One region of the Microbacterium rhizosphaerae genome, then DNA from elsewhere that is predicted to be linked to it. Evidence: predicted binding sites of a transcription regulator. Region 1 holds the regulator's gene; the other holds the start of a gene.
The links. The regulator HspR, encoded in region 1, represses chaperone genes until heat shock. The targets are predictions, from matches to a motif close to AAGTTGAGTCNNNNNGACTCAACTT.

Region 1 (7,766 bases):
ATGCCCGTGTTGAGTTTGCCGATCCGCGCCAGCACCGGTCGGCGCCCCGCACCGAAGACGCGCTCCGCATCCCGGTAGCGCGCCGCATCGGCCGCCATGAAGATGACGTACGAGACGACGAAGAAGAGCGCGGTCGCGGTCGCGATCACCGTGCCCCCGAGGCTCGACGCCACGCTCAGCACCGCCTTCGGATCCAGGACGGATGCGGCGGCGGCCGCCGCCTGCTGATCGAATCCCGCGGACTGCAGCCACGCCAGGAACTCGTCGAGCGAGGCGCGGAGGGTCGTCAAGTACTGGCCGACGAGTTGGGCGAACTGCACGCCCGCCACCCACAGCAGCAGGCCCATCAGCGCCAGCACGAGGTAGGCGACGACGATGACCGCGGTGGTGCCCGCCCAGCTGCGCCGGCCGCGCCGGTCGAACGGCCGCCGCACCGGTTCGCAGATGACGACCAGGACGATCGCCAAGGCGAGCGGTCCGACAAGGCTGCGGGCGACGTACACGCCGGCCAGCACGACGACTGCGGCCGCCAACCCGATCAGCACGCGCAGACTCGGGGAGAGGGCGGGGGTCTGGGCCGGCGGAGGCGGCGGCGCGGCGCGGGTCACGGCGTCAGGCTATCGAAGTCACCGCCCGGCGGTGCCACACTGGCCCCATGTCATCGTCTGCCGATTCTCCGATCGCCCGGCATTGGGCACCTCTTCCCACCCTCGAGGAGCAGCTTTCCGAAGGGCGGGCCGCCCGCGGGAGCGTGCCGCGAGAGGCGCTCGCCGAGCTCTCGGCCGGGCCGCGCGACCCCATGGCGATCCTCGACGCGCAGGATGCGCATCGCGTGCCGGAACTCGTCCCGATCCGCACGGAGCGCATGGCGGCGAGCGCTTTCGCGTTCTACCGCGGCACAGCGGCGCTCATGGCGGCCGACCTCTCGCGCTCCCCCAGCAGCGGGCTGCTCGTCGGGTCGTGCGGCGACGCCCACGTGTCGAACTTCGGCCTGTACGCATCCCCCCAGCGGACGCTGGTGTTCGACCTGAACGATTTCGACGAGTCCGCGTGGGCGCCGTGGGAGTGGGACGTGAAGCGACTGGTCACGAGCATCGTCATCGCGGGCCAGTCCACGAACCGCGACGACCGGGTCATCCGCGAGTCGGCGCTCGACGCCGTGCGGGTGTACGCGCGCTCGCTCCGCGGCGGCGCCCGGCGCACCCCCGTGAAGCGGTACTACGACCGGTTCGACGCGCTGAGCGCGGCACTCGCGGTCGACGACGAGACGCGGCGCGCCATCGACGCCGCGGTCAAGGAGGCCGACAAGCGCACCGGCGCCCGGGCGGCCCGCAAGATGACGCGCACCGAGGAGGACGGCCGGCTCGTGTTCATCGACACCCCGCCGACCATGGCACACGTCACGCCGATTCTGGAGCAGCGCCTGCTGGACCAGTTCAACGACTACGTGACGTCGACGAACATCGACATCCGCGTGCTGCTGCAGAAGTACACGCTGTCCGATCTCGTCCTGCGCGTGGTCGGCGTCGGCAGCGTCGGCACGCGCTGCTTCGTGATCGCCCTGCAGGACGGCAACGGGGACGCCCTCCTGCTGCAGGGCAAGGAAGCCGGTCCGAGCGTTCTGATCGAACACGGTCGGGTCGAGCAGCCCGAGGCGGTCGTGAACTACATCCGGACGCACGGCGACGGGGGTCGCGTCGTTGCGATGCAGCGCATCCTTCAGGCCGTGTCCGATCCCTTTCTCGGTCACCTCGTCCGCTCGCCCGGCGGCGCGGAGCGCGACTTCTACGTGCGCCAGTTCCGGGACAGGAAGGGCGGATTCGACATGGACGCGCTCGACGACGCATCGTTCCGGTGGTATGCCGACGCCTGCGCCGCGACGCTCGCCCGTGCGCACGGTCAGTCCCCGACTGCGGCGATCGTCTCGGGATACCTCGGGGGCGGCAAGGTGGCCGGCGAAGCGATCCTCGAGTGGGCGTACGCCTACGCGGCCCTCTCCCGCGCCGACTGGCAGCTGTACCGCGCGCACCGTCACGTCGGCGAGCGCTGATCACGCCGCGGCGCGCGTGTCCTTCTGCAGCGCGGAGATGTTGCGCAGGAACAGGATGATCCAGGAGAAGATCAGCATCGCCGCGACGAGCTCGACCGCCGTGAGCGTGTAGTAGCCGATCGCGAAGAAGACACCGAGCACCACGACGACGGCGAGGAAGACCCAGCCGAGGTAGATGAAAGCGCGCTGCAGCCCCGGGATCCAGAACCGGAGTCCCACGACGAGCACGCAGTAGGCGACCGCCATCCCCGTCGCCACCGTGTTGTGGACCGCGAAGAACCGGTCGACCGGGAAGATCCCGACGCAGGCGAGGAACACGCCCACCGTGATGAGCAGCCCGCGAACCCATCGCGCGGCCGCGCGGGACGAGGTCTCGATGTCGTGCGTCGCGTGCCGCGACAGCGTGGTGACGATGACCCCGGCGATGATGAGCGTGCTGTTGAACGCCAGGGCCGACACGTCGTCGGTCATCCCCAGTGCGCTCAGGTTCTCCTTCCACCAGCCCTTGTCGGCCGAGGTCAGCATGGCGGCGAGCACGCCCTCCACGAGGAACATCGCGAGGATGAAGGCGAGCAGCTGCAGATCGAGCTCGGTCCCGACGAGGAACGCGGCGTACGCGGTGAGGGCCGCCGTGACGCCTGCGAGCAGGAGCGACGGGATGGCGAACACCTCGGCGCCGATGAACGCGCGCGAGAGGAGATTCGCGAGCAGCGCCCACGTCAGCAGGGCGATCACGCCGAGCGCGATCGCGATGGCGAGCACGTCGACGAGGTCGAGCACGCCGACGCGACGGCTGCGATCGCGCAGCACGAACCTTCCCAGGACGAAGGATGCCATCGCGACGATCGCCGACGCGAGCGCCACGAACTGGCCGAGCGAGCCGCGTCCGGCGATGGGCACGGGCTGGAGGTGGAGCGCGGGGACGCTGACGAGGGCGGCGACCACGAACGCGACGGCGCCGAGCCCCATGGCCAGCGCCTCGCGCGAGCGCAGGCTCCCCACGGTCGGCGGCCCGAACTCGGCCGTTGCCGCACGCGCCGCGGATGCGGGCGGCGCGGCATCCTCGCTCTCTGTCGAGGATGCGGCGATCTCGGGCATGGCTCCTCCGGGCGGCCGGAACGTCAGCATCGGCGCCTTCCGGGGGGACGCACCGCTCCAGCGAGCTTAGACGAGGGATGCGGTTCGCGCCGCCCCGCCGCGCAACGCTTCGCCGCACTCCCGCTCCTGGCCTCGGACAGACTCTCGGCCAAGGCATAGGCGGCGGGTCGGATGCCGATGCGAGGATGGCGCGCATGACCGACACGGACTCCGCCCGCCCGGCGATCCCCTCTCTCGCGCAGCGACTGGCCGCCGGCAAGGCCGAACGCCGGCGGACCCCGCGCCACGACCTGGCCCGGCTGACGACGGCGGGGCGCGCTCCCCTCGGGATCCTCGAGGAACAGGAGTCCACCCGCGTGCAGCAGGTGCTGCCGCTGAGGGCCGAGCGGATGGCAGCGAGCCCGTTCGCGTTCTACCGCGGTACGGCCGCGATCATGGCGGCCGACCTCGCCCGCGACGCGAGCACCGGCATCTCGGTCGGATCGTGCGGCGACGCGCACCTCGCCAACTTCGGGTTCTCGGCATCCCCCCAGCGCACGCTGCTGTTCGACCTCAACGACTTCGACGAGGCCGCGTGGGCTCCGTGGGAGTGGGATGTGAAGCGGCTCGTCACGAGCATCGTCGTCGCCGGCAGAGCCACGGGACGCAAGGACGAGGTCGTCGAGACCGCCGCCCGCAGCGCCGTGGATGCATACAGCAGACGCCTCGCGCGGGCGGCGCGCAAGAGCCCGCTCGAGCGCTACTGGACGCACTTCGACGCCAAGGCGTCGGTGCACGCGATCGAGAAGTCGTCGCGCGACGTGCTGCTGGGTGCCGTGCGCTCGGCACGCAAGCGGACCGGCGAGCAGGCCGTGCGCCGCATGACCGAGCGGGGGCCCGACGGACGTCTGAGGTTCATCATCCGTCCGCCGGCGATGTTCCACCTCGATGCCGCGCTCGAAGCGGAGGCCGAGGCCCGCCTGCGCGCGTACGCCCGCACCGCGAACGTCGACATCCAGATGCTCCTGCTGCACTACTCGGCATCCGACACCGCCTTCCGCGCGGTCGGCGTCGGCAGCGTGGGGACCCGGTGCTACCTCACGGTCCTCGAGGACGGCGACGGCCACGCGCTGCTGCTGCAGACCAAGGAGGCGCAGGAGAGCGTGCTCATCCGCTACGGGCGTGCGGTCCAGCCGGCCGCGGCGCTCGAGCACATCGAGCGCCACGGAGAGGGCGGCCGGGTCGTCGGGATGCAGCGCGTGCTGCAGGCGATCTCCGACCCCTTCCTCGGCCACTCCAAGGACGACCACGGCGCGTACTACGTGCGGCAGTTCCGGGATATGAAGGGCGGCATCGATGCGGAGGCACTGGCGGACGAGCCCTTCAGGCGTTTCGGCGAGGCGTGTGCGATCACGCTCGCGCGGGCGCATGGGCAGACAGCGGATGCCGGCCGCGTCGTGGGCTACATCGGCAACGGCCGCATCGTCGCGGACGCCATCGTGGCGTGGGCCAATGCCTACGCCGACGTGTCGTACGGCGACTGGAAGGCGTTCGTGGCGAAGAAGAAGGCCGGCTGACGCGCGCCCCCTGTCATTCGTCGCCGCGCCGCCGTACCGTGTAAGAGCGAGAGCCGTACGGACAAGCGGGAGGGAGTCCAAGATGCGAGCGACGGTGGGTGACCGCATCCGTGTGCACGGCAGGGCGGTCGGGATGGCGGATCACCTCGGCGAGGTCGTCGAGATCCGCGGGACGGATGACGATCAGCTCCTGGTCATCCGCTACGACGACGGCCACGAAGGCGTGCTCTCGCCCGGCGCCGACTGCGAGATCCTGCACCAGGGCTGAGTCGCCCGCAGCGTCCGTCGCGCGATGCGACGGCGAGGCGCGGCGCCTGAGCTACGCGTCGAGTCCGCGTGAGGCGAGCCACTCCCGCGCGAGCCGTTTCGGCGCCTTGACCAGCCAGGCGTCGCTCACGATCTCGGCGAGGAGGTCGGGCGCGATGTCGTCGAGCCGGACGAGCACGGCGGGGTAGCCGTCGAAGTGCGGGATCGTGAAGACGACGTCGGGGAAGGATGCCAGCAGCGCCTCCTTGCCCTCTTGGCCATCGGTGCGCACGCCGATCACGACACCCGCCGGCCAAGTGCGCCCGAGGGCTTCAAGGGAGGCCAGGTCGGTCGTGCGCGGTCCCCGCTCCCACGCGTACGCGCCGCCGGAGCCGACGCGCCACGCGAGGCCGCCGCCGTGGCCGTGGTGGCTGCTCTCCTCGGTCTGCGGCAGCGACCGGGTGATCGCGCGGAGATCGTCGATCGTCGCCATCAGCTGCTCGGTCGCTCAGTCGCCGCGAGCCGCGGCATCCGTTCCGGAGCCGAGCTCGCCGCGCGGCCGCTGCCAGAGCACGACGTCCCGCGTGCGGCGCACGCGGGTTCCGGACTTCAGCCGGATCACGGAGCCGCTCGCCTCGGCCGCGAAGACCCGCGCGCCGGGCCGGTTGTCGAGCTCCATCTGCACGCGCTGCTCGAGCGCCTGGACACGGCCGTGCAGCTCGCGTACCCGCTCTTCGAGTTCGAGGATGCGAACGATGGCGGGCAGGCTCATGCCGTCGGACGACATGCGCGCGACCTCACGGAGCTTCGCGACATGGCGCAGGGAGTAGCGGCGAGAGCCGCCCTGCGTGCGCGCGGGGACGACGAGCCCGAGGCGGTCGTACTGGCGGAGGGTCTGCGGATGCATCCCGGACAGCTCAGCGGCCGCCGCGATCGCGAAGATCGGGGCGTTTTCGTCGATGTCGAGTCGATCTGCCACCTCGTCGCCTCCTCTCCCGTTCCTGAAGCCTTTCTACCGGTTCCTGGGTCTGTTTCCCGGTTCCTGAGCCTGTCTCCCCGGTTCCTGAGCCTGTCGAAGGACTAGCCGCGGGCCTTGGCCATGAGGTCGGCACGCGGGTTCTCTTTCGGCTCGAGCTCCTGGAAGCGCTCGAGCGCCGCACGGGCGGCGTCGTCGAGGTGCGACGGCACGGCCACCTGGACCTCGGCGAGCAGGTCGCCGGTGCCCTTCGACGTCGTGACGCCGCGGCCCTTCACACGGAGCACGCGTCCGGACGGCGTGCCCGGGGCGACGCGGAGTCGGACCGGCTCGCCACCCAGCGTCGGCACCTCGATGGTGGCGCCGAGCGCCGCCTCGGTGAAGGTCACCGGCACGTGCACGCGGAGGTTCAGCCCCTCGCGGGTGAACACCGGATGCGGGCGCACCGAGACGAGCACGACGACGTCGCCGTTCTCACCGCCGTCGGGCGACGGGCGGCCTCGGCCGCGCAGACGCACCTTCTGGCCGTCGGCGACACCGGCGGGGATCTTCACCTTGAACGGCTTGCCGTCCTCGCCCTGCAGCGTGATCGTCTCGCCCTTGGTCGCCGTGATGAAGTCGATGGTCGTGCGGGCCGTGACGTCGGCCCCCTTCGTGGGACCGCCGAAGCCGCGGTAGCCGCCCGTGGGCTGGCCGAACCGGCCGGAGCCGAAACCGCCGCCCTGCTGGTTGAACATCGCGAAGATGTCGTCGAAATCGGCCGCCGTCTGGGAGCGCGGACCACCGCGACCCTGGCCGAACATGCTGAAGACGTCCTCGAAGCCGCCCGCGCCCGGGCCGCCGGCCTGGAAGCGCGCGCCCGAGCCCATCGCACGGATCTGGTCGTACTCGGTGCGCTGATCGGGGTCCGACAGCACCGAGTACGCCTCGCTGATCTCCTTGAACTTCGCCTCGGCAGCCGCATCCCCCGGATTGGAGTCCGGGTGGTACTGGCGCGCGAGCTTGCGATACGTCTTCTTCAGCTCGGCCGCCTCGACGTCCTTCGAGACGCCGAGGACCGCGTAGAAGTCCTTGTCGAACCAGTCCTGGCTGGCCATCGAGCCTCCTACTCGGCGGGAACGGCGACGACGACCTTCGCCGGTCGCAGCTCGACATCGCCGAGGCGGTAGCCCACCTCGACGACCTCGAGGATCGTCGTCTCGGTCGCACCGGGCGTCGGCTGCTGGAAGATCGCCTCGTGCTGCTGGGGGTCGAAGAGCTCGCCCTTGGCACCGTACGTGGAGATGCCCATGCGGTCGGCCACCGCGCGCAGCTTCTCGGCGATGGCCGCGAAGGGGCTGCCATCGTCGAGGTCGCCGTGCTTCTCGGCGCGGTCGAGGTCGTCGAGCACGGGCAGCAGGCCCTTCGCCACGGCGCCCTGCGCGCGGGCGATCTCGACCTCGCGCTGCTCCTCGGTGCGGCGCCGGTAGTTGGCGTACTCGGCCTGCAGACGCTTGAGGTCGTTGAGCAGGGCCGACTCGAGGTCGGCCAGCGCCGCGTCCTCGGCCGCGGCATCCGCGTTCTGGGTCGTGCCGAGGATGTCGTCCACCGTCAGCTCCTCGTCGTCGGAAGCCTGAGGCTCCGGTGCGGGCCCGTCCTGCGACTGAGGGTCGGAGGCCTGAGCCTCCGACCCTTCGTCGGTGGGACGGACCTCGTCGTCGCCGTTCGCCGGCTCGGGGAAGTCCTTGTCCGTCATGCTTACTTCTGCTCCTCGTCGTCGACGACCTCGGCGTCGATGACATCCTCCTCCGGGTTCGGCACGGAGCCGTTGCCCGGATCGGCGACGTTCGGGTCGGGCTGC
Region 2 (7,766 bases), 1.7 Mb from region 1:
GATGTCGAAGAACCACGGTCGCAACGCGATGGCAGCCGCGGTCTCGGAGCCGAACCGCGCCATGGTGTCCTGGAACGGCCGGGGGCCGCCGTCCTCGTCGAGCGACAGCGTCTCGCCGTCGAGGATCGCCCTGTCGACGGGGAGAGCGCGAGCCGCCTCGACGATCTCCGGCACGCGGTGCGTGATGTCGGCGAGACTTCGTGTGAAGACGTGCACGTCGGCGCCGTCGCGGTGCACCTGGATGCGGGCGCCGTCGAGCTTGTACTCGACCGAGCTCTCGCCCGCCTCGGCGATCGCTGCGGCGACGGATGACGCGGTCCCCGCGAGCATCGGGAGCACGGGCCGCCCGACCACGAGTCCGATGGCCTCCAGCGCCTGCGCCGATGCGGTCAGGGCGACGACGGCCGTCTCGCCGAGATCGCCGGAGAGCATCGCCGCCCGGCGAACGGCATCCGCCGGGCGGTCCGCGGCGCGCGCGATCGCCTCGAGCAGGACGCCCTCGAGCGCTCCGGTGCGCAGCTCGCCGAGGATGACCCGGGAGAGGAAGTCCCACTCCTGCGGCGTCGCCCGCTCGGCCAGATCGCGCAGCGTGGCCGACCGCTCGGCGGCGGACCCGGGCCCGCCATGCGCGGCCAGCGCGTCGAAGGCCTCGTCGACGTCGGACAGCGTCAGGGTCGGCGTGTTCGCGTGCTCGGCGTCCAGCGAGAACACCCCGCGCCACCCCACGCCGACGCGGCCCTGCCGGGGATTCGCGGTGAGCAGTCCGATCGCGATGGGGATCTCGTCCGGCTGCAGCTCGCGCAGCAGCCCCGCGAGCGCGTCGGATTTGGCCAGTCGCGACCGCGTGGCACCCACGACGGAGACGGTCGCGACCACCTCTGCCAGCAGCATCCGTCACCCCTCGATGAGCCGGGCGACCTCCCCGGCAGAGCCGTAGAAGTGGGCGAGGTCGGCGTCGCGGGTGGGCAGCAGGATGACGGCATCCACCCCGGCGTCGAAGAAGGCCCGCGCGCCGTGCGCGACATCCTCGGGGTCGCCGGCGAGGAAGCGCTGGTCGACATCCGCCGCAGGCTCCTCGCCGAAGACCGCCCGCGCCCGGGATGCGGCGTCCGCACCGAAGGCGGTCTGCACGTACGCGACGATGTCTATTGCGCCGTCGCGGGCGACGATGTCTATTGCGCCGTCGTGCGCTCTCTCCCGGCCCGCACGTACGGCCGCGACCGCCGTCGCGATCTCGGCGGGCGTGTGCCGGCTGTCGAGCACGACTCCCTGCGCGAGCTCCCCGGCGAGCGCCAGCGTCTTCGGACCCTCCGCCGCCGCATAGACGACCGGCGGGTCGGCGGGCGGCCAGCCGAGCGTCACGTCGTCGAGGGACACGTACCGGCCGGAGACGCTCACGGTCTCGCCCGCCAGCAGGCTCCGCAGTGCCGGGAGGTACTCGCGCATGAGCGTCAGCGGCGATGCGACGCGGGCGCCGATCTGCCCCATCCAGGACTGGACGCCGTGTCCCATGCCGGGCAGGATCCGCCCGGGGAACAGCCGCGCGACCGTCGCGATCTCCATCGCGCTCGTCGCGACGTTGCGCATCGGCATGGGAGAGATCCCGACTCCCACGCGCAGATTCTGGGTCGAGGCGAGGGCGACGGATGCCGCGGCATACGCCGAGTGGACGAAGCAGTCCTCCCACAGCCACAGCTCGCCGAGTCCCGCCGCCTCGGCGGCGCGAGCCGCGACCGGGAGGTCCTCGGGCGGATACCAGTGCGGAACGAAGATGGCGCCGATGCGAGTCATGTGCTCACTCTGCCAGGCGCGCCGCGGCCTGCACGAAGGACACGTAGTCCTCGACGTCGTCCCCCGCGACGATCGCCCGCAGCACGACCTCGTCGACCGCCGCGCGGTACTCCGCGACGCCGGTGCCGAAAGTGTCCGCATCGAGCACCGTGCCCGCCGCCGCGATGCCGAGGCGGTCGAAGTTCGCCCGATAGTTCGGGTAGGAGGCGTAGCGGTCGACCTCGGTCTGCAGCTTCGGGCCGGCCGCCGCATCCACAGCCGTCCGCACGTAGAGGGCGACGTGGGCGTCCGCCGAGACGCCGTGCGCCTCTGCCGCCTGCGCGGCCGCGATGTCCGGGGTGAGCCAGCTGAGGAGCGGTCCCTGCCCCGCGGTCACCGCGACCTCGCGCATCCTGGGGCCCAGTGCCCCGACGAGCACGCGCGCCGCGGTCTGCTCGCGCAGCCGGACCGCGGCGTCCGTCACGAGAGCCAGAGCCCCGGCGCGCGCCTGTCCGGAGCCGATCCCGAGGACGAGCCGCTCCTGCGGCAGCGACGCGATCGGCCCGGTGAGCGACGCGACCGGCCGCCGGTCGACCGCGATGACGCCGGTCGCGAGCACGAGGCGCTCGGTGACCTTCGCGGCCGCGGCCAGGGCGGCGAGGGCATCGCCCCCGGGCGTGTCGTTCACCCAGAGGGCATGGAAGCCCGCGGCCTCCACCGCCCGGGCGATGCGACCGATGGCGTCGGGACCCAGAACACCCGCCACACCGATGGAGACTCGTGCATCCGTCATGCTTCGAGCATGCCCCATCCCCCGAGCGCAAGGGGCCTGACAGTCTCGCCCGGAGGGCGCAGGGTGGAGGGATGGCGCACATCGGCACCTCCGGGTGGAGCTACGAGCACTGGGAGGAGGCGCTCTACCACGGCGTCGCGACAGGACGGCGCCTGCAGGTCTATGCGCAGGAGTTCGACACCGTCGAGCTGAACGCGAGCTTCTACCGCTGGCCCTCCGACGCGCGCTTCGCGGCGTGGCGCGACCAGCTGCCCGCGGGGTTCGAGGTGGCGGTCAAGGCGCCGCGGGGACTCTCGCACTCACGCCGGCTGCGCGACCCGGCCGAGTGGATCTCGCGGATCGAGCGGGGCCTGCGCGCGCTGAGCGACCGCCGCGGGCCGCTCCTCGTGCAGCTGCCGCCCACGATGGAGCGCGACGACGATCGGCTCGACGTCTTCTTGAGCATGCTCGCGGGCTGGACCCGTCCCGCGGTCGAGTTCCGGCATGCGAGCTGGAACGACGAGGACGTCTTCGCGATCCTGGAGCGCCACGGCACGGCGTACTGCATCATGAGCGGCGCGGGGCTTCCGACGGTTCTGCGGGTCACCGGCGCACTGGTCTACGCGCGGCTGCACGGCCCCGATCAGGAGCGGCTGTACCGCGGCAGCTACTCCGACGACGAGCTGCGCGAATGGGCGCGGCGCATCCGGGAGTGGGAGGCCGCCGGTCACGACGTCTACGTGTACTTCGACAACGACGAGGCCGGGCACGCCGTGCGCAATGCGCGCACGCTCATCGCGATGCTCGCCGGATAGCGCGAAGCCCCGGGGCCGGTCGTCCGACCCCGGGGCCTGTCGCACTCGTCACGCTGCGGTCGCGTACGCGCCGACCGCGACGGTGATGCCGTCGGCGGATGCATCCACCGTCACCGCCCCGCCGTCCACGAGCGAGCCGTCCACGAACAGGTCCGCGATGCGGTCGTCGACTTCGCGCTGGATGAGCCGGCGCAGCGGCCGCGCGCCGTACTCCGGCTCGTACCCGTGCTCGGCGAGCCAGTCGATCGCGGCGGGCGTCGCCTCGAACTCGACCTCGCGGGACGCCAGGCGGGATGCGGTGGCCTGCAGCTGCAGTCCGACGATGTCGCGCAGCTGCTCCTTCTCGAGCTTGCGGAACAGCACGATCTCGTCGATGCGGTTCAGGAACTCCGGCCGCATCGCCTCGCGCAGGCGCCCCATGACCCGGTCGCGCAGGTCGCTCTCCTCGTACTCCCGGCCACTGGTCGAGAACCCGATTGCGCCGGAGCGCGACGCCAGGAACTCCGAGCCGAGGTTCGAGGTCATCACGATGATCGTGTTGCGGAAGTGGACGGTCCGGCCCTGCCCGTCGGTGAGCCGGCCGTCGTCGAGCACCTGCAGCAGCAGGTTGAAGACATCCGGGTGCGCCTTCTCGATCTCGTCGAACAGCACGACGGAGTACGGGTTGCGGCGCACGCGCTCGGTGAGCTGGCCGGCCTCGTCGTAGCCGACGTACCCCGGAGGGGCGCCGACCAGGCGCGACACCGTGTGGCGCTCGCCGAACTCGCTCATGTCGAAGCGGATCACGGCATCCTCGTCGGAGAACACGGATGCCGCCAGGGCCTTCGCCAGCTCGGTCTTGCCGACGCCGGTCGGCCCGAGGAAGAGGAAGGAGCCGATCGGCCGGCGGGCGTCGCCCATGCCGGTGCGGTTGCGCCGCACGGCCTTCGCCACGGCCTCGACCGCGGTGTCCTGGCCGATGACGCGCCCGTGCAGCTCCTCGCCGAGGCTCGCCAGGCGCGCCCGCTCGGTCGCCGTCAGGCGGGACACCGGGATGCCGGTGGCCCTGCTGATCACGGCCGCGATCTCGGGCTCGTCCACGACGGCGGATCCGGTCCCCGAGCCTGTCGAGGGGCCGCGGGTCGCCGCCTCGTCGATCTCGGCCTGCACCTGCGCGATGCGATCGCGCACGGCCGAGGCCTCCTCGTACCGCTCGGCCACGACGGCGGAGTTCTTCTCCGCCTCGAGGTCGGCCAGACGCTGCATGAGCGACGAGACGTCCACCTTCGCGCCCAGCCGCAGGCGCAGTCGTGCACCTGCCTGGTCGATGAGGTCGATCGCCTTGTCCGGCAGCACGCGCTCGGTGACGTAACGGTCGCTGAGCTCGACGGCGGCGCGCAGCGCCTCGTCGGTGTAGCTCACGCCGTGGTGCTCCTCGTACGCCGGGCGCAGGCCCTGCAGGATGAGCACGGCGTCCGCGACCGACGGCTCGCCCACGCGCACCGGCTGGAACCGACGCTCCAGCGCCGGGTCCTTCTCGATCGTCCGGTACTCCTTGAGCGTCGTCGCGCCCACGAGGTGCAGGTCGCCCCGGGCGAGCCGCGGCTTCAGGATGTTGCCCGCATCCATCGTCCCCTCGCCGCCGGCGCCCGCGCCGACCACCGTGTGCACCTCGTCGACGAACGCGATGATCTCGCCCTCGGCCGCGGCGATCTCGTCCATGGTCTTCGTCAGGCGCTCCTCGAAGTCGCCCCGGTATCGCGCCCCTGCGAGCATCGCGGGCAGGTCGAGGACGAGCACGCGCTTGTCGCGCAGCTGCTGCGGCACCTCCTCGGCGACGATCGCGCGGGCCAGGCCTTCCACGATCGCGGTCTTGCCGACACCGGCCTCGCCGACGAGCACGGGGTTGTTCTTCGTGCGACGGCTCAGGATCTCGATCGTCTGCTCGATCTCGTCGACGCGCCCGATCACCGGGTCGAGCCGGTCGTCACGGGCCAGCGCGGTCAGGTCGGTCGCGTACTTGTCGAGCATGGGGGTGGTGGATGCGCGGTCCCCGGCGTCCTCCCCCGCAGCCTCGGGCGTGCCGGTCGGCATGGCCTCGCGCATCCCCTGCGTCAGCGCCTCCGCGGTCACGCCGGCGTGCGCCAGAATCTGGCCCGCGGGCGCATCCTGACCCAGCACGAGCGCGAAGAAGACGTGCTCCGGGTCGATGTACGTCGAGCCGCTCGAGCGTGCCACCTGATACGCGTGGAACAGGGCCCGCGAGGCGCTGGGCGTCACGGTCGCACCATCGACATCGGCCGGCGCGCCGGCCGCGGGCAGACGCGACTCGGTCGCGGCGACGATCCGCATGGGGTCGACGCCGACGCGACGGATCGCCTGGGCGACGGCGTCGTCCTGCACCAGCACGCGCAGGATGTGCAGAGCATCCAGCTCGGTCTGGCCGCGCTCCAGCGCGAACCGGCCGGCGTTCTGCAGGATCGCCTGCGTGCGCGTCGTCAGGAAACGGGTGAGGTCGATGGAGCGCGACTGTCGGGCCTGCTCACCCGCGAGGTAGCGGGCGAGGAAGTCGTCGAACGCGTTGGCTCCGTCGGCGTTGAATTCTTCGGGCACGTATCCTCCTGAAACTTGAGCGTGCTGCTGTCAAGTTCAACGACGGACCGCGTGAGGTATTCCCGAGGGATGTCCGAACCCCTCCCTAGCCTGGATGCATGACACAAGAGACCGCGATGGACTGGCGTATCGAGCTGATCTTCGTGCCCGTGACCGACGTCGACGTGGCGAAGGAGTTCTACACGAGGATCGGGTTCCATCCCGACCATGACCAGACCCCGTTCGAGGGCCTGCGGTTCGTGCAGATGACCCCTCCCGGCTCGGCGTGCTCGATCGCGTTCGGCACCGGACTCGGGATCGACCTCGAACCCGGCAGGCAGAACACGATCCAAGTGGTCGTTCCGGACGCCGACGAGGCCCTGGCGCACCTGCGCGCTGCCGGCGTCGAGGCGGACGGCGTCGACGACCAGGCATGGGGGCGCTTCGTCACCTTCCGCGATCCCGACGGCAACCGCTGGACGCTGCAGCAGCTGCCGCCGCGCTGAGGTCGCTGTTGAGTCGGCGCCATGCGCCCTCCGCGTCCTAGCTGCGGCTGCACGGGGTGTCAAGGGACGTGAGATCCGCCTGATTCCGTTCGATACTCGATACGCCGAACGAACGAGAGGGGCGATATGAGCGACGTCGCGAACAGCGGACAGGTTCCGCAGGGGGACCTCCGCGGGGCGGACATGTCCTGGCCCGACACGGATCTTCCGGGCCAGCCCCGAGAGCCGGAGATCCCCGCGCAGCCAGGCGCGCCGGTCGAGCCGGGCCTACCGGTCGGGCCGAGCGAGCCGGCGATGCCGGTGGAGCCGGGTCCTCCGAGCCCCGACGAGCCCCTGGCACCGAATCCGGACGAGCCGCTCGCGCCGAACCCGGACGAACCGCTCGCGCCGAACCCCGACGAGCCCACGCTGCCCTGATGCCCTCCTCGGGTCGCCCGCATGGCGGCCCGAGGAGGTTCACTCGCGCACGGTCTGCCGGGACGCCTCGAGCACGCGGATGAGCGTGCCGGAGTCGTACGCGCCGAGGTGCCGCTTCCCGCCGATGAAGAACGTCGGCGTGGAGTGCAGGTCCATCAGCTCGGCATCCATCCGGTCATCCTCGACCCGGCGCGCCGCCTCCGGCGAGCGCAGGTCGACGATGAACCGCTCGACGTCCAGGCCGAGCTCGTGCGCGTATCTGCACAGGTCGTCGGGCTCGAGGTGGTCCTGCGAGGCGAACAGCACGGGTCCGTAGTCGAAGAAGCGTCCCTGCATCGCCGCCGCCTCTGCGGCGACGGCCGCCGCCGTCGCATGCGGGTGCACGCGGTCCAGCGGCAGATGCCGGTAGACCCAGCGCACCTCGTCGCCGAAGTGCGCGAGCACCGCGTCGACCGAGCCGGTGGCACGGCTGCAGAACGGGCACTCGAAGTCCGCATACTCGACGATCGTCAGCGGGGCGTCCACCGGACCGCGGATGTGGTCGCGCGCCGGGTCGACGGGCCGGTTCAGCTTCGCGCCCACGGCTCGCGGAGGCCGCACCCGATCACCGACGCGGAGCACCGTCCAGCCGATCGCGAACGCGAGGACGGATGCGACGAGCACCCCGACGCGCGCGAGGTTCTGCGTGTGCGGGTCGGAGATCGCGACGGGCACGAGGAACAGTGCGATCGTGAAGCCGATGCCGCTGAGGGCCGCGCCGCCCGCGATGCGCGTCATGCCGAGGCCCGGCGCGAGCTCTCCGAGGCGGAGCCGGCGCAGGAGGGCCGTGATCCCGGTGATGCCGACGAACTTGCCGACGACGAGGGCGACGACGATCCCCCACGTGACCGGGGAGGCGGCGGCATCCATCAGCGT

Region 2: the regulator HspR is predicted to act here: its motif matches at 5,962-5,986, upstream of SM116_RS12755 (ATP-dependent Clp protease ATP-binding subunit).

What each region holds. Positions count from the first base shown of each region.
Region 1 covers NZ_CP139368.1:493,084-500,849, reverse strand. Annotated here, with positions in the region: gene SM116_RS02315 (AI-2E family transporter) at 1-608, opposite strand, end outside; gene SM116_RS02310 (DUF2252 domain-containing protein) at 656-2,050, shown strand; gene SM116_RS02305 (DUF998 domain-containing protein) at 2,051-3,148, opposite strand; gene SM116_RS02300 (DUF2252 domain-containing protein) at 3,343-4,704, shown strand; gene SM116_RS02295 (DUF1918 domain-containing protein) at 4,787-4,972, shown strand; gene SM116_RS02290 (MmcQ/YjbR family DNA-binding protein) at 5,024-5,443, opposite strand; gene SM116_RS02285 (heat shock protein transcriptional repressor HspR) at 5,459-5,929, opposite strand; gene SM116_RS02280 (DnaJ C-terminal domain-containing protein) at 6,031-7,023, opposite strand; gene SM116_RS02275 (nucleotide exchange factor GrpE) at 7,032-7,661, opposite strand; gene dnaK (molecular chaperone DnaK) at 7,664-7,766, opposite strand, start outside.
Region 2 covers NZ_CP139368.1:2,808,078-2,815,843, forward strand. Annotated here, with positions in the region: gene SM116_RS12735 (ATP-dependent DNA ligase) at 1-891, opposite strand, end outside; gene SM116_RS12740 (LLM class flavin-dependent oxidoreductase) at 895-1,791, opposite strand; gene SM116_RS12745 (LLM class flavin-dependent oxidoreductase) at 1,796-2,563, opposite strand; gene SM116_RS12750 (DUF72 domain-containing protein) at 2,635-3,357, shown strand; gene SM116_RS12755 (ATP-dependent Clp protease ATP-binding subunit) at 3,406-5,949, opposite strand; gene SM116_RS12760 (VOC family protein) at 6,066-6,434, shown strand; gene SM116_RS12765 (hypothetical protein) at 6,561-6,851, shown strand; gene nhaA (Na+/H+ antiporter NhaA) at 6,891-7,766, opposite strand, start outside.